DNA from 3 places in the Vibrio sp. F13 genome. Region 1 is predicted to be linked to each of the others. Evidence: predicted binding sites of a transcription regulator. Region 1 holds the regulator's gene; each other region holds the start of a gene.
What was found. Region 1 encodes CRP, which controls carbon source genes, mostly activating them, when cyclic AMP is high. Its sites were predicted from a motif close to TGTGANNNNNNTCACA; they were not measured.

Region 1 (8,299 bases):
TCTCTAAAATCGAATGCGCTAAAAAAGGTTAACCTGCTGCAGGAAAAACTTGGCATCACCGCTGAAGCCATCAAGAACATCACCAAACTGTATGAGTTTGATGAACGAATCACTGCGCCTCTGCACGGCTTCAAAAATGCCCAAGATTATTATGCGCAATGTTCTGCTCTGCCTAAGCTCAATAAGATCAAACTACCGACTCAGATCATTCATGCCAAAGACGACCCTTTCATGACCGATGATGTGATCCCAAAATTTGTTCTGCCCGATAACATCGATTATCGACTGTTTCAAAAAGGCGGCCATGTTGGGTTTATTACTGGCAGTACACTCAAGCCAAGGTTTTGGTTAGAAGAAGCCTTGCCTGCCTACTATGAAAGTATCCAAGATTCGGCATAATGACCGAGCCTTAGTAAATAGAAGTAAAACAATACTAAGCACACGCATTTCTACATCAATAAACCTATTTATGAACATAAAAGAGAGAAGTATTTATGATCATCCCATGGCAAGACATTGCGCCAGAGACACTGGAAAACCTCATCAAAGAGTTCGTGCTGCGTGAAGGCACAGACTACGGCGACGTAGAGGTTTCACTGCAAAACAAGATTGATCAAGTGAAACATCAATTAGCTTCAGGAGAAGTCAGAATTGTGTTTTCTGAGCTCCATGAAACCGTTGATATTCAAGTCACAAAACGCTTCTAAGCTGCGCTCATAAAGGAGCCGTGTTATAGTGGTAAACGATTGCTAACAAGTAAGTTACTCAAAAGACAAGGGTTGTCATGTCCGCTAAACATCCAATTATTGCGGTGACGGGTTCATCTGGAGCCGGCACCACCACCACCTCAGAAGCCTTCCGTAAAATGTTCAATATGATGGACGTGAAGGCAGCTTGGGTTGAAGGAGATAGTTTCCATCGCTTCACTCGCCCAGAGATGGATGTCGAGATCCGTAAAGCGCGCGAGCAAGGTAAGCACATCAGCTACTTTGGTCCACAAGCCAACGATTTTGGTGCGCTAGAAGAGTTCTTCCGTAAATACGGTAACGAAGGCACAGGTAAAGTACGAAGCTACCTGCACACCTTCGATGAAGCCGTGCCTTACAATCAAATGCCAGGCACCTTTACGCCATGGCAGGAGATCCCTGAAAACTCCGATGTGATGTTTTACGAAGGCCTGCACGGCGGTGTGGTTGATGGCGACATTAACGTTTCTCAACACGTCGATTTGCTGATTGGCATGGTACCTATCGTAAACCTAGAGTGGATTCAAAAATTCGTTCGTGACACCCGCGATCGTGGCCACTCACGCGAAGCCGTAATGGATTCCATTGTTCGTTCGATGGATGATTACCTTAACTACATTACCCCACAATTTTCGCGCACTCACATCAACTTTCAGCGTGTTCCAACCGTAGATACATCTAACCCTCTCAACGCCAAAGGGATTCCAAGTTTAGACGAAAGCTTCGTAGTTATACGTTTGCGTGGCATCAAAAACGTCGATTTCCCCTACCTTCTGGCTATGATTGATGGCTCGTTTATGTCTCGTCATAACACGCTAGTAGTGCCAGGCGGCAAGATGAGTTTTGCTATGGAGCTCATTGTGAGGCCAATCCTGCAACAACTCATCGAAACCGGAAAAATAGGTTAACAAAACGACATTCTGGTTGATTACTTTTCATACCGTGATCATGTGCACAATTTTGCGTAAAAAATCGTAGCTTGGTCACGATTAAAATCAAGAAATAGTACCTGAAAAAGGATACTATTCTTAAACGAAACACAAGATAGCTTGCAGCACTCAACGAGTGCTCTTATCCTACAAGTCAATCCAGGCTTAGCTAAAATACGGAAAGCGGCAAGCATACCCTGCAGAGGAAGTGAGATATTATGGTTCTAGGTAAACCTCAAACCGATCCAACATTAGAGTGGTTCCTTTCACACTGTCATATTCATAAGTACCCTTCAAAAAGTACTTTGATTCATGCTGGTGAAAAGGCAGAAACCTTGTACTACATCGTTAAAGGTTCTGTGGCAGTTCTTATCAAAGACGAAGAAGGTAAGGAAATGATTCTTTCTTACCTAAACCAAGGCGACTTCATCGGTGAGCTTGGCTTGTTCGAAGAAGACCAAGAGCGTACAGCTTGGGTTCGTGCTAAATCTCCTTGTGAAGTAGCTGAAATTTCTTTCAAGAAATTCCGTCAACTTATCCAAGTGAACCCAGATATCCTAATGCGCCTTTCAGCGCAAATGGCAAACCGTCTACAAGTAACTAGCCAAAAGGTTGGTGACTTAGCGTTCCTTGATGTAACAGGTCGTATCGCTCAAACGCTACTAAACCTAGCGAAACAGCCAGATGCAATGACTCACCCTGACGGCATGCAAATCAAGATCACTCGTCAAGAGATTGGCCAGATCGTTGGTTGTTCTCGTGAGACCGTTGGTCGTATCTTGAAGATGCTAGAAGAGCAGAACCTAATTTCTGCACACGGTAAAACTATCGTGGTATACGGCACTCGTTAATCTCGATTAACTGAGCCAAAAATTTGAAAGCCACCAAATGCGAATTTGGTGGCTTTTTTGTTTTCTGAAGACCCAGAGAGCAGATGCGAGATACGATAAAAACTCACAGAATCCTATTTGTAAACTTCCTCGAAGCGAAGCGTACTCGAATCTCTAGGACAAAGTCCGTGCTCGTACCTTTTGTTAACCGTTGGTGCTCTCAAAGATTTTGTCAGCTGATGCTGCAACAAAACCTGTGTAAAGCTCACCGTTGACCATCGCATAACGCTTAGCGAACTCATAGAAGCCGCCAGGAATCATCTCATTGCCTTCAACAAATGAAACTGGGACTTTGTCTGCCATTGTTGATGATTGCTCTAATAAGACCTCTGGAGAGCCTTTAACCTGACCGCCAGATGCATTGATTGTGAAGCCTGACTCGCTCAGGTAGTCATTCACCGCCTGCACTTCATCAAATTCATTTAGCTGGTTCACACTCACCGTAAAGTGGTTTGCACCATATCCATGAGCCGCGAGCCAAGACGCGTATTCGCTCTCTTTCGCTAGTACTTGGAAGTCAGCGAAGCTCAAATCCCAAAGACGACCACCAAACAAGAACTCATGACCTTGAAGCTTACTTGAGTCCACTTGCTCAACCAACTTAGCAACGATCTGTTGCAAGTCACTTGAACACTCTTCTACCTTCAACTCACTAATGAACACTTTTGGTTGTTTTGGATTTGGGTGCTCGTAATGCTTAGCCACCAACTTCTTGCTCTCAAACAAGTAGTCGCCACACGCCTTATAGCCTAACTCTAGGAAAGGCTTCGCTAATGTTTCAATACCCAAAGGAGCAACATTGAAAGTACGCAATGCAATGTGATCATTAATCAGCGCTTCGTCTTCTTTCAGCAAGTGATGCACTTTCTCAGCCGATGGACAAAGCCTGTGAATGTAATCGTCCCAAAGTGATTTAAAGAGTAGATCGGGCGTCATGGTGACTCCTTGTCAAAGGTTCTAGCAAGCTAGTAATTTGGATAAGAGAGGGAGAGGCTGAGACACAGAGTCAGCAGCCATCAGCCTGTGACATACTTTTTCTATTATTATCTACCGCCCAATCTAGGTGTCGGACGTGATGGAAAAGGAAAGCGATAACACCACTTCCCTATTTCAAGCTTAACGCATGAGCCTAAGACTCATTAGCCTAAATTAAAGCTCAATACCCGGGCTAAACGTTGCTGGAAGTTGAGTTTCACCGCCTTCCATTGAAGCCATAGGATAAGCACAGTAGTCCGCCGCATAGTAAGCACTTGGGCGTAGGTTGCCTGAAGCACCCGGACCACCAAATGGTGCATCACCACTTGCGCCTGTTAGCTGACGGTTACGGTTAACAATACCCGCACGGATATGGTCAACGAAGTATTCCCATTCAGAATCATCTGTTGATACAAGACCCGCAGACAAACCAAAACGAGTGTCGTTAGCTAGCTCAACCGCTTGCTTTAGCGATTGGTAACGAACCACTTGTAGCAGTGGACCGAAGTACTCTTCATCCGGCAGTTCAGCAATGTTGGTTGCGTCGATAATACCAGGAGAAACAAACGCCGCCTGACCCGCTTTTGCTTCTACTAGGCTGACACCACCTAACGATTGCAGATTAGCTTGCGCGTCTAGAATAAATTTAGCGGCAGCTTCAGAGATCTGAGGGCCCATGAAAGGAGCTGGTTCCGCGAAAGGCTGATCGACACGAATCTTTTGCGTAGCTGCGACCAGTTTATCGAGTAGCAGATCGCCCTTCTCGCCAACAGGCACGTACAAACGACGAGCACATGTACAACGTTGACCCGCACTGATGAAAGCTGATTGGATGATAGTGTATACCGTTGCGTCTGCATCACCGTATTGGTCGCTGATCACCATAGGGTTGTTGCCGCCCATTTCTAGTGCCAGCATCTTGCCCGGTTGGCCCGCGAATTGACGATGCAGGATATGACCGGTATTGGCACTACCTGTGAACAGCACGCCATCAAGACCTTTAGCATCGGCTAGTGCGATACCTGTCTCTTTAGCGCCTTGTACTAGGTTGATTACGCCAGCTGGAAGGCCCGCTTCTTGCCATAGTTTCATCGTAAACTCACCCGTCCAAGGTGTCTGCTCTGAAGGCTTAAATACCACGGTATTACCCGATAGCAGTGCAGGAACAATATGACCGTTTGGTAGGTGACCAGGGAAGTTATAAGGGCCAAATACTGCCATCACGCCTAATGGACGGTGACGAAGTACAATCTGGTTGCCTGCCGCTTCACGTGAAGCTTCCCCGGTACGCTCATGGTAAGCACGAATGGAAATAGCAATCTTGCCCGCCATTGCGCCCGCTTCAGTGCGAGTTTCCCAAATCGGTTTACCCGTCTCTTTAGCGATGATTTGTGCGATTTCTTCGCTGTTCTCTTTAACTTTTTCAGCAAAGTTCAACACGATCGCTTCACGCTCTGCAAAGCTCAGTTTTTTCCAAACCAAGAAGGCTTCACGAGCTGATGCTACTGCAGATTCAACCTGTGCTGGTGTTGCGCTATCACCCTGCCACACTACTTCATTGTTGTATGGGCTTACTGATGTCATGGCGTCACCTTGACCTGCCACCCACTGTCCTGCTATCCACTGAGTCATACTTCTATCCTTAAAATCTTCGACAGATAATCGCCGCTCTTATTGAGCCAACATGCGAACGAATTCGCCTTCTTTTACTTCAAGAGCGCTTGCTACTTCAGATGATAAAATCACTGTGTCGCTTGCTTGGTCATACGCACCTTTCGCGGCTACTGCGCGGAAGTTCTCAAACGAGGTATTACCAATTAGGAAGTCTTTAGAGCTAGAGTGCTCTGCAATTTGAACCTGTGCTCGAATTGAGTGACGCACAGATTCGATGTTTCTTAGATCACACTCAACCGTTGGGCCTGCATCAAAGATGTCGACATAACCACGGTTGGTGAAACCTTCACGTTCCAGCAACTTAAGTGCAGGGCGCGTATTGTCATGTACCTCTCCGATCACCGCTTGAGCTTCTTTGCTCAGTAGGTTCACGTAGATAGGTAGCTTAGGCATTAGGTCAGCAATGAAGCCTTTCTTACCAATACCGGTTAGGTAATCGGCAAGCGTGAAGTCAATCGAGAAGAAATGTTCTTGCAGCCATTGCCAGAAAGGAGAATTGCCTTCCGCATCTGATACACCACGCATCTCAGCAAAGATCGTTTTTGAGAAACGCTCTGGGTGCTCAGCCATCAGTAGGAAACGACACTTAGACATCAGTCGACCGTTTAAGCCTTTGCGGTAATCAGGACGTAAGAACAGCGTACAAATTTCGCTGCAGCCTGTGTAGTTATTACCAAACGTCAACAGCTTAACCACGTTATTCACTTTAAGGCGCTGTGAAGAGTGAACCACTTTACTGATGTGGTACGAGTAAAAAGGCACATCCCAGCCAATGGAAGCTTCGATACCCGTTGTACCAGCAACTTCGCCAGTTTCAGCGTCGAAACCCACCATTAGATAGCCTTCATCACCGGGTTCGGTCACGTCTGCTTTCGCAAAGCTGTATTCAGAATGGGTAATTCGGTTAGTTAACAGTTCTTCGTTAACCGGAAGAGATGTGAATCCGTGTCCTGACTCAACGGCGCAGGTATGCAGCGCATCGTAATCAGATAGTTTTATTGGGCGAACAACTAGCATCAATATTCCCTCCAGATGCAAAATAGGCCCAAAACCAGAAGCTTGGGCCTTTAGCAGAACGTCATGGGATCGCTCTAGTGGCGATCATTCCTATGACGCCGCTCAGGCTAAACTAGCGTAGCGATTGCTTTGTCTAGTTTTGATAAGCCTTCTTCAATTTCTTGTGTAGTGATAACCAGTGATGGAGTAAAACGAACCACGTTTGCACCCGCAACCAGTACCATCAAGCCTTGTTCGCCTGCTGCTACTAATACGTCACGTGCACGTCCTTGCCACTCTTCGTTAAGCGCAGCACCTAGTAGTAGGCCTTTACCACGAACTTCACTGAAAATTTGATACTTGTCGTTAATCTTAGCTAGGCCATCGCGGAACAGAGCTTCACGCTCTTTCACGCCAGCCAGAGTTTCAGGTTGGCTAACTACATCAACAACGGCTTCTGCTACTGCACACGCCAGTGGGTTACCACCGTAAGTAGAACCGTGCGTGCCAACTTTTAGGTGTGTCGCAAGTTCAGAAGTTGTTAGCATTGCGCCGATAGGGAAACCACCACCTAGAGATTTTGCTGTGCTCAAGATGTCTGGTGTTACACCTAGACCTTGGTAAGCATAGAAATTACCAGTACGGCCATTACCTGTTTGCACTTCATCAAAGATAAGCAGTGCATTGTGTTTGTCACACAGTTCACGAACGGTGTTCACAAATTCAGACGTTGGAGAAATGATACCGCCCTCGCCTTGCAGAGGTTCCATCATGATGGCACAAGTGCGATCAGAGATGTGCGCTTCTAGCGCTGCAATATCATTGTAAGGCAAGTGAGTCACATCGCCCGGTTTAGGACCGAAGCCATCAGAGTAAGCTTCTTGACCACCCACCGTTACAGTAAAGAAAGTACGACCGTGGAAACCTTGTTTGAATGCAATGATTTCAGATTTCTCAGGACCGTGAACATCCGCCGCCCAACGACGAGCTAACTTTAGAGCTGCTTCGTTCGCTTCTGCACCAGAGTTCGCAAAGAATACTTTTTCTGCAAAACATACGTCAGTTAGCTTCTTCGCTAGACGCAGTGCAGGTTCGTTAGTCATTACATTACTTAGGTGCCAAATCTTGTTTGCTTGCTCGGTAACAGCATTAACCATTGCTGGGTGACAGTGACCCAAACAGCTCACAGCGATACCACCAGCAAAGTCGATATACTCTCGGCCTTGTTGGTCCCAAACGCGTGCGCCTTCCCCTTTTACTGGGATCATTTCCATTGGGTTATAACAAGGCACCATCACCTCATTAAACAGACTACGTTCTACTTTATTTTCCACTGTCATCGTACATTCCTTCTCGATACCGCAAGCTTCGCAAATAAGCGTAATGGTTCATAAGTGAGACAAAGATATTTTGTCTCGCCATAATCCCGCTGCAGCATTATATTTACATTTAATTAACCTTTTCAATAGTAGATTATTCTTTAGCCATCCCTTACAACCAGCTAAACGTCACTACCTATGACTATTTATGCATCAATTAATCTGTTTTATGAAGCTTTTTTTACCTAAACGTATAACCAGCAACAGCAAAGCCTTACTGGCATTGCGGTATATTGGGTTCGAGACGAAATAACGCGAATAATTTTGCATAGGCTAAAAACTTAGCCTGACGAGGGAGAAATGTTATAAAAAGTGATCGGCGTCAGAGGGATGAAGACGCGTAGCGCCCGAATTTAAACGCTTAACGGGTAATGGAATACGTTAAACTGGCTTATTTAGACGGAGAAAGAGTCAAATTTAAACACTCAGCGTGCTAGGAAGTTAGCGAGAAGCTGGTGTCCTTGCTCTGTTTTAATCGATTCAGGGTGAAATTGCACCGCATCAATCGGCAAGGTTTTGTGTTGATAACCCATGATCTCATCCATGCTGCCATCTTCAAACTCCGTCCAAGACGTCAGCTCAAAGCAGTCTGGTAGCGTGCCATTTTTCACCACGAGTGAGTGGTAACGTGTCACAGTCAGAGGGTTATTGAGACCTTGAAAAACACTCTTGCCATTGTGGCATATTGGCGAGGTTTTACCGTGCATCAC
Region 2 (8,299 bases), on a different replicon from region 1:
CCTTAGCTTGATAACAAAGCAGTTTTATACTTATTTAAAGAATTTGATTACTTCGTGATTCAAGCAACCTCTTTTTCATATTTACGAGCTAATGTTTCTTTTTGTTCAGTATCTAAGACTCGACCTGCGGTTTGAAAAAAACGCTGCTCTTCTTCTTCTAAATGATGTTCAACCTTATCTTTTAATGTTTTCATTAAAACAAGCCAAGCTGGTGAAGACATCTCTGTATCATCGAGTTGAGCGAGTATTTTGTCGATTCCATGATGTTCAGCGATTCCATGTCTAGTCATGTCAATGGATTGATCACTCTCGATCAAAGGTGCATAAAAATGGCGCTCTTCTGCAATCGCATGCTTGGTTAACTCATCCTTAAGGTTAACATAGAGTTCTTGCCTAGCTTGTGTGTCTCCCGAAGTTTGGAGTAACGCATCCATCAAAAGTCGTTGCTTTTCATGACTGTCTTTGAGCACATCAAATATATTTTTCATGTCTAATTCCTACTTCATTGGTTTATTTTTATGAGGATTTTGGCATCTCATTGCACTCTAGATGACAGTTCTAGCAATCTTCATCTTTCGCATCTAAATGCTCTTTAATATTTTCACAGCTATCTTCTATTGCGTTTTGAGTATCCTCTACAGCCTCATCTACATTTTCCCCGGCTTGTTCCATCGGACCTTCATCACTACATGCCGCAAGTGCAAATGTAATACCCACAATAGTTAAAAAACGGTAAGCGTTCGATTTGATGTTCATATAAACTCCTAATGTTTGTTTTTATTCAGCAACATAATTACCACTGAAACCAGTAGTGATATTGCAAATATATAAAATATGATCTTTGCTACTGTCGCAGCAGCCCCAGCGATACCACTAAATCCCAATAGGGCGGCAATAATTGCGACAATAAAAAATATTAGCGACCAGCGAATCATCGTTATTCCCCAATTTTTAATAAATTACCAATTGTAGAGAGGTTAAATAATATTTAATTTATCCACCACTCTCTCTACATTCGGGGTATTATTTGCTATAGATAAAGCTAAGTCGTGTTCACTGCTTGATGAAACTGAACCTTTCAAGATAACCACACTGTTTTCGGTTTCAACTTGAATATCGCTACCACTAACATTGGTATTCATTAATAAACGAGTGATTACCAGTGTCTTTATGTGAGCATCAGTCAAAGCTTGTACGGCTGCGGGTGTTTTTTCTTTGTCTTCATCAATCACTGTAAGTTCGTTTTTTACAGACTTAACGTCATCTAGGCTTAGCACTAACTCTTCTGCCAAATCTTTCTCTGTTTCATTTTTAACCGAGCCAGTTAAAGTAACCACTCGATTTTTAACGTAGGTGTTGATGTCAAATGAGTTTAAATTAGTATTCAGTAATAAAGTCGTTTCTGCTTTTCCATCAATCCACGCATCGAAAGTTTCTTTTTCCCACATGCTATTAGCAAAAACAGTTGATGAAGAAGTTGCAATCAAAGTAGCTAATAATATTTTACTTGCAGTATTTCTCATTAATTATCTCCTCTAGTTAACTGACACTTGTACAATTGCAACCAGCATGCCAACTTTTTAACTGACTGAAAATAAAGGATTTACACTTTAATTTTGAAAATTTACCATTGGTAAAATAATCGGAGGTGTATTAATTACACGAGTATTTTGTAAAAATTATCATCAATGGAGATCCTAGAATAATTAATATCAATACTGTTAATTAGCCACTTCTACTATCAGTAATATTGTAACTACATTTAAAAGGTGGCGTATAGTAAATGATAGATTCGTATTTGAAGGACATTATGTTATTATCAAGGTCGTTTTCTGTCGTACAAAAAGAGAGTTAAATCATGTCATTACCGACACTTTTTATAGAGTTAAAAGATGAATTATTGCGGTCTAAAATAAACTCTCTAGATGAATTATCAAGCTTTGAAATAATTCAAAGTACTATGGATGTTCATTGGATTGACAAGCTACAACAACTGCAACCAGATACTGCTATTGTTGAAGTCTCTCGATTTACTAACGATGATTTTAAGTCCTTATCGAGTGCAACAGGGTTGGACGAAATGGACTTGATTATTATCAGTACAGGTACGCCAAACAAAAATTTAGACATGATGATGAACCATGGCGCAATCTTCCATTATAGAAAGCCCGTCGACATGCAAATATTGGAAGATACCCTTGCAGACTTCAGTCAATACTTCCTCCAGAAGCAGGAAGAAGGGCGTAAAGTGTCCACCAGCGATTTAGACCAGTTCGGTATGTTAGTCGGTTCTTCTAAGCCCATGCATAAGCTGTATCGAACTTTAAGAAGAGTCGCGAAGACTGACACCAATGTTTTGATTGTCGGCGAAAGTGGGGCAGGTAAAGAATTAGTCGCACAAACGATTCACCTTGCCAGTGATCGTAAAAACCAACCTTTTATTGCGATCAACTGCGGTGCTATCAGCCCTGAGTTAGTTGATAGTGAATTATTTGGTCATGAAAAAGGCGCTTTTACAGGGGCGAATCGCACACACCAAGGGGTGTTTAGGCAAGCAGAAGGTGGCACATTGTTTCTCGACGAAATCACCGAAATGCCACTTGAACACCAGGTCAAATTACTACGAGTTTTAGAAACAGGTGAATATCGCCCTGTAGGCAGTAATGCAACGAGTATCGCTAATACTCGAGTCATTGCAGCGACAAACCGAGATCCACAAGTCGCTATTGAAGAACAGTTTTTGAGAGAGGATCTCTATTTCAGGTTGGCTCACTTCCCCATACATGTCCCTCCATTGCGTGAAAGAGGCGACGACATCGTCGGCTTAGCAAAACATTTTATTGCTCATCGCAACGCAAATGAAACCACTGCGAAGACCATTTTCACATCAGCGCTTCAAAAAATATCAGCCCATGCATGGCCAGGGAATGTCAGGGAATTAAAACACTGTATTGAAAGAGCTTTTATATTGGCAGATGAGACGATTAAAGATGAACACCTAATTTTTGATACTCCTCCTTTAGAAACAGGGACTACCGTTGAGGATATGGTTCCGGCGGGTGTTTCTCTTGAGAAGATTGAGAAAGCGGCGATTATCAATACGCTCGAAGAAAATGAAGGCAACAAAAAGGAAACAGCACAAGACTTGGGAATCAGCATCAAAACGCTTTATAACAAGCTCGATAAGTATCAAGAGTAGTAATACTCATATCTGATGTTGCTGTGTGATCAAAATAGATACAGGCGATCGTTAATTTGCAGTTGATGTTTTGCTTTTCCATGAAAATTTAACAGTGGAGGGTGAGCCCTCCACTGTTAAATTTTATGCTGCATTCACCGATGTCTCGGTTCTTTTATCTTGGTCAAAGAATTCTTCATGCAACGCGCAAATCGCTTGTTGATACTTGTCATCACTCACAACAAATTGCACATTTACGTTTCTCATAGACGAATGTAATGCAATAGGCGTAACACTATGGTTCATCAAAGCCAATACACCATTAGCGAGCGTTTTATTGGTATCAATTTGAGAACCGATCGCTGAGATTATAGCGACCATTCGACCTGAAATAGATGCCTGAGGGTAACGTTTCTCAGCCTTATAAGACACCTTGTTTAAACTCTCGGTGCTACCACCTAGATAATAGGTAATAGAATTGGCGTTCATCTCTTTACCAATAAGGTTCACTCTAGCATCTGCGATAATCTCCATTAACTCATAACTAACATTGTCCGCCTTACCGACCATTCCCTGGTCAAAAACATGTAACGCATATACCTTCTGTTTTCCGGCAATGATCTCAATGTGATTCGTGTCTGGTCGGTAATCAGAAGAAATCAGTGTTCCCTCATGTTCTGGCTCGAAGGTGTTTTTGATTTGCAGTTCTATGCCACTTTCTCGTAACCCAGCAGCCGCATTAGAGTGAATAGCTTCCATACCAAGGTTAGCCAGTTGATCGGCAACATCATAATTAGTTGCCCCAATCGGTTTAACCGAACCTACACCAACGACTTTTGGGTCAGCCGAACTAAAGTGATACTCCTTATGGATGATCGCCAATGATGCCTCAGTAATAGTAGCGATACGACTAAACGTCATCTCACTGTAACCACGATCATAAGTATGCATCAAACCTTCTTTGCAATACGCATAACCAGTTACTATGGGAAGCTCCTCAGTAACATCAATGTCAGAGAAAGCCTCTCTAATCGTATCGTCCAAACTTTGAGGGGTTTTGTTGTCCCAACCAGAAAGGTCAACAAAGGTCGAATTTATACCAATGTTTTTTAATTTAAGAGCCGTGTTGTATGCACTATGTGACTCTCCAATTGAAGAAAGAAACTCTCTAATCTGTGGTAAATAATGTCTCAGTGAAAACTGTCCGTATTGGCACGTTTCAAGAATGTTAGTAATACAGTTTTTGGCTTCTGAAATACGAGACCGGATGAACTTATCTGCTCTCATACGATTCATTGGATCCGCAAAAATATGCTCATTGGTCAATAGCATGCGGCGTTCAATATAAGATAGAGCATCCTTCCACGAATCGTCACGCATCGCTATCAATTGATAGACACCAGGCTTACCTGTTTTTTTACATTCCAACAATGCATCCGTCATACCGCTGTAAGCGGACACAACAAAGATTCGGTTATAAGGATTTTGAGGGCGGAGAATAATATTGTCGAGCACAGCATCAAATGCTGTCATTGATGTACCGCCGATTTTTTCTACGGTAAATGTCATAAAAGACCTTTTGTTCTTGAAGAGATTAAAGACTAAATAATAGGGAGCGGGGTGAGATATCACCCCTGAATATATGGGTTAATCAACGAGTGGATAAACGCCGTTTTCATCGTGTACTTCAGCGCCAGTAATTGGTGGGTTAAACACACAAGCCATTGTCATTTCTTTGTTTTTATATGCGCGTAAATAATGCTCATCATTCTTATCTAGGATGTACAACGTACCGGGTTTGATTGGGTAAGTTTTACCACCAACGACTTCAATCTCCCCTTCACCACTCATACAAAACACAGACTCCAAGTGGTTTTGGTAATGGATATGTGTTTCTGTCGCTTCGTAAATTGTTGTGATATGAAAAGAAAATCCCATATTGTCATCTTTCAATAACATGCGAGTGCTTTCCCAGTTATCCGATACAATACGTCTTTCACTATTACGACATTCATCAAGTGTTCTAACAATCATTTTACTCTCCCTATTACGATGCTTTCTTGAAATGCTTGGTTGCTACCACTTCAACTGAGTCTTCGAAAATAGTTAAACCTTGCATCAATTCCGATTCTGAAATGGTTAATGGACAAAAGAACTTCAAGATTTCATCGTTTGGACCTGCGGTCTCAATTACCATGCCCTTGTCAAAACACACTTTTGCAATCTCATCAGCTGTGTTCCCATCTTTACATTCAATGCCAATCATCATTCCGCGTCCCTTGCGTTGAACAAATAGCTCAGGGAAACGCTTGAGATTGCGTTGAATGACATCATCGACCATGCTTGAGCTACGTTGAATATGATTTTCAAAATCATCATTTGACCAATACATTTCTAACGCTTTAGCAGCAGTAATGAACGCATGGTTGTTACCACGGAAGGTGCCGTTGTGTTCTCCCGGCTCCCACTTGTCTAGTTCAGGCTTTAATAAAACCACAGCCATCGGTAAGCCATAACCACTTATCGACTTAGATAGCGTAACGATATCTGGTTTTATACCTGAAGGTTCAAAGCTAAAAAACGTTCCTGTTCGACCACAACCGGCTTGAATATCATCCACAATAAGTAGGATATCGTGGGCTTTACAGATTTTGCTTAACTTCTGTAGCCACTCATTTGAAGCGACATTTAACCCACCTTCACCCTGAACCGTTTCCAATAAAACGGCAGCAGGTTTATCCATACCAGCGGAATTATCGGTTAACATCGTTTCAAATAATTTTAAACCATCGATTCCAGCGTAACCTTCAAATGGCAAACGCGTAACGTTGTTGAGATTTGAGCCCGCACCTTGCCTGTGGTGTTGGTTGCCTGTAGCAGCCAATGCACCCGCCGTACAACCATGAAAACCATTGGTAAATGCAACAATACTGCTTCGACTTTTTACTTTTTTCGCCAACTTAATCGCTGCCTCAACCGCATTTGTTCCTGTCGGGCCGGTAAATTGAACTTTGTAATCTAATGCTCGAGGTTCCAAAATAAAGCGACTAAGAGCTTCTAGGAATTCAGCTTTGGCTTCTGAATGCATATCCAAGCCATGTGTAATTCCATCCATTTCAATATACTCAAGTAAAGCTTGCTTAAGTATTGGATTGTTATGACCGTAATTGAGAGATCCTGCTCCAGCAAGAAAATCGAGGTAACGATCACCTTGTTTTGTTTCAAGCCAGCAGCCTTTTGATTTAGCAAAAGTGACTGGAAAACTATTCGAGTATGAACGTACGTTAGATTCCTGCTTTTTAAAAATATCCATGATAAGGCCGTTATTTGATTCCTATAAGTTAATGATTATTTAAGGGGTATTCGATACAAATACTCAGTATCGTGCAGCCCTTTAAAATGAACATTTTCATCTAAGAAAGTGGTCACTTTTCCAGTGCTACTATTTTTTGCGTCTAGCTTTTTAAAGAGTGCCCAAGACGCTTGATTTGACTTAGTAATGGTTGTTTCAATAGCTTCTATACTCTTCAGCCACTCTCGACGAAGTAAGCTGTTCAACATCTTGTAAGCTAAAGAGTGACCTCTAAATCGAGGGGCAACTGCAACTTGCCAAATAAAGAGAACATTAGGCTCACTCGGTTTTTGATAACTCGAGATAAAGCCCGCAAGCTCACCTTTGTTCTCAACCAAAATACAAGTTTTACTAAAGTGAGTGGATTGCAAAAAATTGCAATATGACGAGTTGGTGTCTAGTGGCGGACATTCTGAAATCAGTCGATAAATGTCGTTGCCATCTGAAGCTTTGGGCTCGCGAAAACTCCATTCTTCACTCGTTTTTTCTATCACTTCTGGACACAACACCCAAGGCGCTGATGTAATCATACGGAGAAATTCCTTTGAACTCTAATTAAATTCCTTTTTATTATGAGCATTTACCCCCTACTAAGATCAACACCTTAACTTTAAAAAACAAAAATTAGTGATCTGTATCACATTTAATAGCGGTCAACATGAATTAAATAATACTTTGAGTTCTAATGTATTTGATTGGTGGAGATCTTAAGAAAATGTCTTTAACCGAATAAGCGTCAAAAGAAGGTTAGAGTCATTAGTAAATTATGTGCTCAGATTGCCAATCAAGCGGCATAAATCACCAACACTCTCAGTGTTGAACATTCTATCGAGTAGATAACAACGCTTCGAATGGCAGTGACTCGCTATCCACTATTAAAATATCGGCCTCAAAAACAAAAAAACCTAGCGAGAGCTCGCTAGGTTTCTTATCTAACATATCGATGAATAATGAACTCAGAGGAAACGAGTCCAGAAATATCAACTTGGAAAAGGTTTACTTCAGCGGGTCATTGTCCGGCAGTGCCTTATGAAGCCAGAGTGCTAAACGCTTCTTGATGTTCGCGCCATCAAGCTTATCGTCCGGTAACGGTGTGATCTGATTGACTTCAACAAGGAACAAGTACACCGCTTTAACCTTTATCGGTTGGGATGAATTTGGCAAATCAAAACCTTGTAGCTTAGCCATCTTAAAACCGACTTCAACTGCTTTTTTTACCAGCTTATCTTCATTAATGATCTTCGCGGTTTTCGACATATCATCTCCATCATCTTTATCGAATGAATATTGAGTATATCAAACCGAAAAATTCACAAGATTACTTCGCTCTCAATTTGAGGAGTCACTTTGATAAATAACATAAAACGAATAACAGGCTCTAGGATGACTCTAATTCGCTTGATAGTTACGCCACCAATACCTGTACGCAAACGCGTCTCTTAACAGAACACTCAATAAATGAGATCTTAAGTCAAAAAACAAAAATTCGAATAATATTTGACTTAGCATTCCAAAGAATACGGAATATTATGATGTTCATTTTGAAAGTTAAAATTCAATAAAAGATCAATAAACTTCTGTTATTTAACTGGTTTAATACTAATTCGACTTAGATCATATTTACAACCAATTGTAACCAATTGTTATTTACAAAATACTCACTAAGAAAATAGAATAAAACCACTAATTTTATACTGGTGTTGAAAATGCGTTACCTCTGGGCTTCATTCTGTCATAAAAATCCAATTCCGGGTCGAATTGTTCATATC
Region 3 (8,299 bases), 180 kb from region 1:
AGTACCGTTTAGCTCAGCGATGTGCTCGTATAGAGGCATGCCTTTCGCAGCAGCAGCAGCTTTTGCGTTAGCTAGAGATACAGCTAGGATAGCGTTCGCGCCGAACTTAGACTTGTTATCAGTACCGTCTAGGTCAAGCATGATTTGGTCAACGTCAGCTTGTGCTTTAGCGTCAGTACCAACTAGAGCTTCAGCGATTGGGCCGTTTACAGCTTCAATAGCTTTAAGAACACCTTTACCTAGGAAACGTGATTTGTCGCCGTCACGTAGCTCAAGAGCTTCGCGAGAACCAGTAGATGCGCCAGATGGAGCAGCAGCCATACCTACGAAACCGCCTTCTAGGTGTACTTCAGCTTCTACAGTTGGGTTACCACGTGAATCGATGATTTCACGACCTAGAACTTTAACGATCTTAGACATTGAATGTTTCCTTCTCGTTGAATATATAAATGTCAAATTTAAAGGTAGCAGCACAACTTACGCAGCTACCTGTATTCCTTTTTACTTCTCTAACTCGCCGCGCTGGAACTCACCAGCCGCTTTAACGAAACCTGCAAACAATGGGTGACCATCGCGAGGTGTTGAAGTGAACTCTGGGTGGAATTGAGCAGCAACGAACCATGGGTGGTTCGGGTTCTCAATAACTTCAACCAGTTTCTTGTCCGCAGATAGACCCGATACTTTTAGGCCCGCTTTTTCGATTTGTGGACGAAGATTGTTGTTCACTTCGTAACGGTGACGGTGACGTTCATGGATCGTCGCGCTACCGTATAATTCGTAAGCTTTCGTCCCTTTCGCTAGGTGACAAAGCTGTGAACCAAGACGCATTGTGCCGCCAAGGTCAGATGTTTCTGTACGCTCTTCAACTTTACCTTCGCCATCAGTCCACTCAGTGATAAGACCAACAACTGGGTACTTAGTTTCAGTACAGAATTCAGAAGAGTGTGCCCCTTCCATTTTCGCAACGTTACGAGCGTACTCGATAAGTGCTACTTGCATACCTAGACAGATACCTAAGTACGGTACTTTGTTTTCACGAGCGTATTGAGCAGCAAGAATCTTACCTTCAACACCACGGTCACCAAAGCCACCAGGAACTAGGATTGCATCTAGGCCTTCTAAAACTTCTACGCCACGAGACTCAACGTCTTGTGAATCTACGTATTTAATATTAACGCTTAGGCGATTTTTCAAGCCCGCGTGTTTTAGCGCTTCATTTACTGATTTGTATGCGTCTGGTAGTTCAATGTACTTACCAACCATACCAATCGTCACTTCACCCGTTGGGTTAGCTTCTTCGTAAATTACTTGTTCCCATTCAGACAGGTCTGCTTCTGGAGCTGTGATGCCGAAACGCTTACATACAAGTTCATCAGTACCTTGAGCTTTAATAAGCTGAGGGATCTTGTAGATAGAGTCAACATCGCGCATAGAAATAACTGCATTTTCTTGCACATTACAGAACAGAGCAATTTTCTTACGCTCGTTCGAAGGAATGTTGCGGTCTGAACGACAAACTAGGATGTCTGGCTGAATACCAATAGACAGTAGCTCTTTTACAGAGTGTTGCGTTGGCTTAGTTTTCACTTCGCCCGCAGCTGCTAGGTATGGCACTAGAGTAAGGTGCATGAACATTGCGCGTTCACGGCCTAGTTCTACTGCTAGCTGACGAATCGCTTCCATGAATGGTAGAGATTCGATATCACCAACCGTACCACCAACTTCAACGATCGCGATATCGTGGCCAGCTGCGCCAGAAATTACACGCTCTTTGATAGAGTTAGTGATGTGTGGGATAACCTGAATAGTTGCACCTAGGTAATCACCGCGACGCTCTTTTGCTAGTACGTCTGAGTAAACACGACCTGCAGTGAAGTTGTTACGCTTAGTCATCTTGGTGCGAATGAATCGCTCATAGTGACCAAGGTCAAGGTCTGTTTCAGCGCCATCTTCCGTAACGAACACTTCACCGTGCTGAGTCGGGCTCATAGTGCCTGGATCAACGTTGATGTAAGGGTCAAGCTTCATCATGGTCACTTTAAGACCACGAGCTTCTAAAATAGCTGCAAGAGATGCTGCAGCAATACCTTTACCTAGAGAGGATACAACCCCGCCAGTAACAAAAATGTAATTTGTCGTCATGTTTAACCTGAAATTGGTTGAATGAGGGAAATGGACTACTTCTGGACGGGATGAAAATATACCAGAAGCCCCTTATCGCCACAACGTGAAATCTATCACACTGCTATTTTTTATTTTTTGCTTCAAATCAATTCATGATAAAAGCTTTGGTTATCTTTTCTCCGCCACTTTGACTTCATCCCACATGGAATCAAGCTGTTGTAGTGAAAAGTCAGTCAAATTTTTATCTTGCTGACGAACTTTTTGTTCCACCCCTTTAAAGCGACGCGAAAACTTGAGATTGGCTTTATTGAGTGCCGATTCTGGGTTTTTACCTAAATGTCGTACCAAATTGACCGTCGCAAACAGCAAGTCTCCCAACTCTTCTTCAACCAAATCTTCATTTGGCGTCACTTGAAGTGCCTCTTCCAGCACCTCATCGACTTCCTCTAAAACCTTATTAGCCACTGGGCCAATAGAGTCCCAATCAAAGCCATATTTCGCTACCTGTTTTTGAATCTTTGTAGCACGTGAAAGCGCAGGTAGAGAGTTTGGTATTGAGTCTAGAATACTTTCTTGAGTTTTGCCTGCCTGAGCTTTTTCTTTGGCTTTTTCAGCTTCCCAGTTGGCATTAATTTCTTCATCGCTCGCAAACTCGGTATCAGAAAACACATGCGGATGGCGGCGTGTTAGCTTTTCGTTAATGCCATCAACCACATCAGAGAACTCAAACAACCCCTGTTCTTTCGCTAACTGGCTATAGAAGATCACCTGAAACAACAAGTCACCCAACTCTTCTTGTAGGTTCGGCCAATCTTTGTTGTGAATCGCATCCACCACTTCGTACGTCTCTTCGATAGTATGCGGGACAATTGTTTCAAAATTTTGTTTTAAATCCCAAGGACAGCCACCTTCTGGATCGCGCAGCTTAGTCATAATTTGTTCTAGTTGTTCAATCGGGTGGCTCATGGTGCTTTCCTATTATTCTGTTTGATTGTTTTAATCTAATTCTTTTCTTAAAACTAAAAAAGGTGAGCAGCCAAAACCACTCACCTTTCTATTTTTCGTCATCTCCAAGAGTGAAGTATGAGCGAGTTGGGGATCTCAAATCGCTTTACGAGATTCCCTATCACGTTCGTCCCTCACTGTAGGGAATGACGTGGATAGTATTTTGGCCTACCCCAACCTTTTGACTGACATAACATCTTTGATTTGTTCTACTCGGCTGGTAACGCGACTCAGAATTTCAATATTGGTCACTTCCAAATCGAAATCCATTACCGATAGCTGACGCTTGTAGTCGATGCGGCTCTTCATTGTGGTCACGCTGATCTTTTCATTCGAGAACAGTGAGGTGATGTCTTTCAACAAGCCATTACGTTCTAGCGCTTCAACACGCAGCGTTAGGATGTATGAACCGACAAAGCCATTACCCCAAACGGTATCAATGATACGTTCTGGCGCATGCACGCTTAGCTCGCCTAGCTGTTCACAGTCAGCGCGGTGCACTGAGATACCACGACCTTGAGTGATGTAACCTTTAATCACATCACCTGGGATTGGCTGACAGCAACGCGCTAGGTGCGTCATTAGGTTATCAACGCCCTCAACCACTACCGCATCTTTCTTCGGACGACTCTGTTGTGCAGGCTTGTTTTCCGACTCAAGCAGTTTCTCTAGCGCTTTCTTGTCTTCTTCTTCCGCCGTTGGCTTATTCACTAGCGCATTGATGTGATTAACCACTTGGTTAATACGCAAGTCGCCACTACCAATACCTGCATAGAGTTCGTCTGGCGTATTCACGTTAAAGCGTTTTAGTGCGTATTGATCAGCATCTTTTAGGGTTGCGCCTACTTTCGCTAGCTCAACTTCCAGGATATCACGACCCGCTTCTAGGTTTTTCTCACGGCTTTGTGCGCGGAACCAAGCGTTGATTTTCGCTCGAGCTCGACCAGAATGAACAAAACCTGTGGTTGGATTTAACCAGTCACGAGATGGGTTCGGCTCTTTCTGCGTGATGATCTCAACTTGATCGCCCATCGATAGTTTATGAGTGAACGGTACGATACGCCCCGCTACTTTGGCACCGATACAGCGGTGTCCGACCATCGAGTGGATGTGGTAGGCGAAATCCAACGGGGTTGCGCCCATTGGTAAGTCGACCACGTCACCACGTGGAGTAAATGCGTATACACGGTCATCGAAGACTTGGCTGCGTACCTCATCCAGCATCTCGCCAGAGTCCGACATCTCTTCTTGCCAGTCGATAAGTTTACGCAACCAAGTGATTTTCTCATCGTAGCCACTACGGCCGCTTGAAGCTCCTTCTTTGTACTTCCAGTGCGCCGCCACACCAAGCTCAGAGTCTTCGTGCATTTGCTTAGTACGGATCTGAATCTCAATGGTCTTGCCTTCAGGGCCAAGTACTACGGTATGAATCGACTGGTAACCATTTGGCTTAGGGTTCGCCACATAATCATCAAATTCGCTCGGGAGGTGCTTGTATTTAGTGTGTACCACCCCAAGGCCGGCGTAACAGTCTTGCAGCTGGTCAGCGATAATACGTACTGCTCGTACGTCAAAAAGCTCATCGAAGGCTAAGCCTTTCTTCTGCATTTTGCGCCAGATACTGTAGATGTGTTTTGGTCGGCCACTCACTTCAGCATTGATGTTTGAACGCTGCATTTCTGCGGTTAAATCATCAACGAAATCTGTGATGTATTGTTCACGTACGATACGACGTTCAGACAGCTGTTTCGCAATCTGCTTGTAGGTATCTGGTTGTTGGTAGCGGAATGCGTAATCTTCGATTTCCCACTTAAGTTGGCCGATACCTAAACGGTTAGCCAGTGGTGCATAGATGTTAGAACATTCTTTTGCTGCCGCACGACGCACAGCATCAGGTGCCTTTTTCACCTCAATAAGGTTACAGATTCGCTCCGCTAGCTTGATGACTACGCAACGGAAGTCATCAACCATTGCTAATAGCATGCGACGAACGTTATCGACTTGACCCGAGGCTGCACTGCCTTCAAGGGTCACGTTTAGCTGGCCCAAGGCCGCCATTTCTTCAACGCCGTCAATCAGCTTAACGATTTCTTTGCCGTAGCTTTCTTCGAAGGCTTCGCGTTCAAAAACGCCACTTGATACCACTGGGAAGAGTTGTGCTGCGACTAATGTTGCACGATCCATCGACAGCGTGACCAAGATTTCAATCATCTCGCGTCCACGCCATAGCAAGAGTGATGCTTGCTCGTGATCTTTTAATAGCTCTTCACAGTGACGATAAACTTTGTTCAGTTTATTCGAGGTTTTTGCGTCTTGCTTTAATGACGCAATCCAACTTTCTAGCTCAAACTGTTCGCTTGGGTTTAAATGTGCGCTTCGTACCGCAACCATCGTGCCTTCCTAGTTATTCTGTTTTATACCCAATTCAATATGACTAACTGGTTCCAAGTTAGTTCGACCATATTGATATCAGCGCAGGTGTCCCTGCGCCTTTGTCATTCATTTTTAAGCCTTATTTACGGGCCTTTAAGCCTTGATAAAGAGAGCCATCGATTCTAAATGGCTAGTGTGTGGGAACATATCCAACATACCAAGTTTGGCTAATTGGTAGCCTTGCTTTTCTAAGCTCTCTGAATCTCTAGCTAGAGTAGCAGGATTACACGAAACATAAACCACACGCTTCGCTCCTAACGCTGAAATTTGATCAACGATCCCACTCGCTCCCGCACGTGCCGGGTCAAGCAATATTTTATCGAATTTCTCTTTTGCCCAAGGCTGTGAAGATAAGTCTTCTTCAAGGTTAGCTTGGTAAAATTCCGTATTGCTTAACTGGTTTAACGCTGCATTAGATGTGGCTTGCTGAACCATTTCATCAACGCCTTCTACGCCAACCACAAACGCCGATTGTTGCGCGATAGGCAAACTGAAATTCCCTAAGCCGCAAAACAGGTCGAGCACTCGCTCATCCGCTTGAGGTTCTAGCCACTCAATCGCTTGAGCCACCATCTGCTGATTCACTTTCTGGTTTACTTGGATAAAGTGGTTTGGCTCAAACGGTAACGTCACGCCAGTTTCGCTGTAGCTAGGCGCATCACCAACCAGACGGGCCAACTTATCGGTTTCAGGCATCGAGTACAGCGTAGCGCCTTCTTCTTTTGCTAACGCAATCAGCGCTTGCTCATCTTTTTCAACCAAAGGCTTAAGGTGACGTAGAACCATAACAGGGCCAGTATCGCCCAACACCAATTCAACGTGTCCTAAAGACGTAAGGCTGTTGAAAGTGTTCAGTAAATTTTTCAGTTTTGGCAGCAACACATTAAGGCGAGGATCAAGCACGGCACAGTCGGTGATGTTTTCAATCTGCTTACTCTGCTTCTTACGGAAACCGAATTGAAGCTGTTGTGTCTTCTTATCAACAAATAGGCTGATACGTGCGCGACGTCGATAACCGGTTTCATCACCGACAATAGGTTGTGCAACTTCAGTGTTCGCCGTTTGGTATTGGCTCATCAGGTGCGTCAGAGATTGCGATTTATGCTCAACCTGAGAAGAGTAACCTAGGTGTTGAAGGTGACAGCCACCACACTGATTAAAGTGCTTACAAAACGGCTTTAAACGCTGCTCGCTCGGCTTCAATAACTTGATGAGTTTAGCTCGCGAAAACTTACTTTTGCTCTCAGTAAGTTGAATAACCACCTGCTCACCGGGCAATGCGCCATCAATGAAAACCGGTTTATTCTTTTGATAAGCGATGCCAGCGCCATTGTGATCCATTCGTTCAACCAAAACCGATTGATGCTTGGTCTCGAGTTGAGTTTTCTTTTTTGGTTGGAAAAAACGTGCCATTGCTTGTGCCTAATGTATCTTTTAATAAGTAATTGGTATCCAGGACTCACTATTATGTCTTGGAATCATTGTCGAACGTCACGGCTTTGATTAAGCTTACCGTTCACTTAACCGCCATTGTGTGCGTTATTTTCCCATATCCAGACCTCGATGTAATTAAAGAACATGACCAGATATGGCTTAAGAGCCCGTGTAATTACCTTAACTCTAGCTCCAACCCTGATTATTGGGTTGCTATTGAGTGCATTTTTCTCATTTAACCGCTATCAAGACCTTGAGGGTCAAGTGGTTAACACTGGTACTAGCATCATTGAGCCACTTGCGATTGCGAGTGAATCAGGCATGAAGCTCGAAAGTCGAGAGTCTGTTCGTCAGCTTATTAGCTATGCGCATCGAAAGAATTCTAAGCTGGTGCGCAGTATCGCGGTGTTTGATGAGCGTCATGAGTTGTTTGTAACCTCAAACTTCCACCCCGATTTTGAAAGCCTAACCTATCCCAAAGATAAACCGATCCCGCATTTAAGCTCATCGAACCTGCTCGATAATACGCTGATCCTGCGGACGCCGATCATCGCCGAAGGCCAGTACATCAACTCAGCCAACGGTCAGTCTCAAGCCAACCAAGCGATCGGTTATATTGCGATAGAGTTAGATCTGTCATCACTTCGATTGCAGCAATATCAAGAAGTGTTCTCTGCCTTCTTAGTGTTGATTCTCGGACTTGGTTTATCGGGCGTGTTTGCGTTCCGTTTGATGCACGACGTAACCCAACCGATCACACACATGAAAAATATGGTCGACCGAATTCGTCGTGGTCACCTAGATGTACGTATCGAAGGTAAGATGCATGGTGAGCTAGACTCGCTGAAAAACGGTATCAACGCGATGGCGGTATCGCTATCAGAATATCACGTCGAGATGCAGCACAGTATCGACCAGGCCACATCAGACTTGCGTGAAACTCTTGAACAGCTAGAGATTCAAAACGTTGAGTTAGACATCGCGAAGAAACGCGCGCAAGAAGCGGCTCGTGTTAAATCTGAGTTCTTGGCGAATATGTCTCACGAACTGAGAACCCCATTGAACGGTGTGATTGGCTTTACTCGTCAGATGCTCAAGACCCATCTATCGAACAGTCAAACCGATTACCTGCAAACCATTGAACGTTCGGCAAACAACCTGCTTAGCATCATTAACGATATCTTGGACTTCTCGAAACTTGAAGCCGGTAAATTAGCCCTAGAGAACATTCCATTTGAATTCCAAGCCAGCCTTGAAGAGGTAGTAAACCTTCAAGCAACCAACGCTCATGAGAAAGGCCTAG

Region 2: ectA (diaminobutyrate acetyltransferase) is a predicted target of CRP. The motif match lies at 7,157-7,172, and genes of this name have one in related genera.
Region 3: LMH68_RS10475 (CTP synthase) is a predicted target of CRP. The motif match lies at 2,227-2,242, and genes of this name have one in related genera.

What each region holds. Positions count from the first base shown of each region.
Region 1 covers NZ_CP170175.1:2,055,649-2,063,947, reverse strand. Annotated here, with positions in the region: gene LMH68_RS09430 (hydrolase) at 1-399, shown strand, start outside; gene LMH68_RS09425 (YheU family protein) at 495-707, shown strand; gene LMH68_RS09420 (phosphoribulokinase) at 785-1,654, shown strand; gene crp (cAMP-activated global transcriptional regulator CRP) at 1,894-2,526, shown strand; gene LMH68_RS09410 (DUF1338 domain-containing protein) at 2,710-3,501, opposite strand; gene astD (succinylglutamate-semialdehyde dehydrogenase) at 3,715-5,172, opposite strand; gene astA (arginine N-succinyltransferase) at 5,212-6,231, opposite strand; gene LMH68_RS09395 (aspartate aminotransferase family protein) at 6,339-7,550, opposite strand; gene LMH68_RS09390 (aminodeoxychorismate/anthranilate synthase component II) at 8,015-8,299, opposite strand, start outside.
Region 2 covers NZ_CP170176.1:295,472-303,770, forward strand. Annotated here, with positions in the region: gene LMH68_RS16310 (hemerythrin domain-containing protein) at 60-488, opposite strand; gene LMH68_RS16315 (hypothetical protein) at 559-756, opposite strand; gene LMH68_RS16320 (DUF1328 domain-containing protein) at 765-935, opposite strand; gene LMH68_RS16325 (BON domain-containing protein) at 978-1,523, opposite strand; gene LMH68_RS16330 (sigma-54 interaction domain-containing protein) at 1,859-3,199, shown strand; gene LMH68_RS16335 (aspartate kinase) at 3,323-4,747, opposite strand; gene LMH68_RS16340 (ectoine synthase) at 4,826-5,212, opposite strand; gene ectB (diaminobutyrate--2-oxoglutarate transaminase) at 5,226-6,491, opposite strand; gene ectA (diaminobutyrate acetyltransferase) at 6,527-7,060, opposite strand; gene LMH68_RS16355 (DUF5062 family protein) at 7,527-7,787, opposite strand; gene LMH68_RS16360 (hypothetical protein) at 8,237-8,299, shown strand, end outside.
Region 3 covers NZ_CP170175.1:2,238,454-2,246,752, reverse strand. Annotated here, with positions in the region: gene eno (phosphopyruvate hydratase) at 1-420, opposite strand, end outside; gene LMH68_RS10475 (CTP synthase) at 502-2,142, opposite strand; gene mazG (nucleoside triphosphate pyrophosphohydrolase) at 2,293-3,090, opposite strand; gene relA (GTP diphosphokinase) at 3,298-5,520, opposite strand; gene rlmD (23S rRNA (uracil(1939)-C(5))-methyltransferase RlmD) at 5,656-6,975, opposite strand; gene barA (two-component sensor histidine kinase BarA) at 7,141-8,299, shown strand, end outside.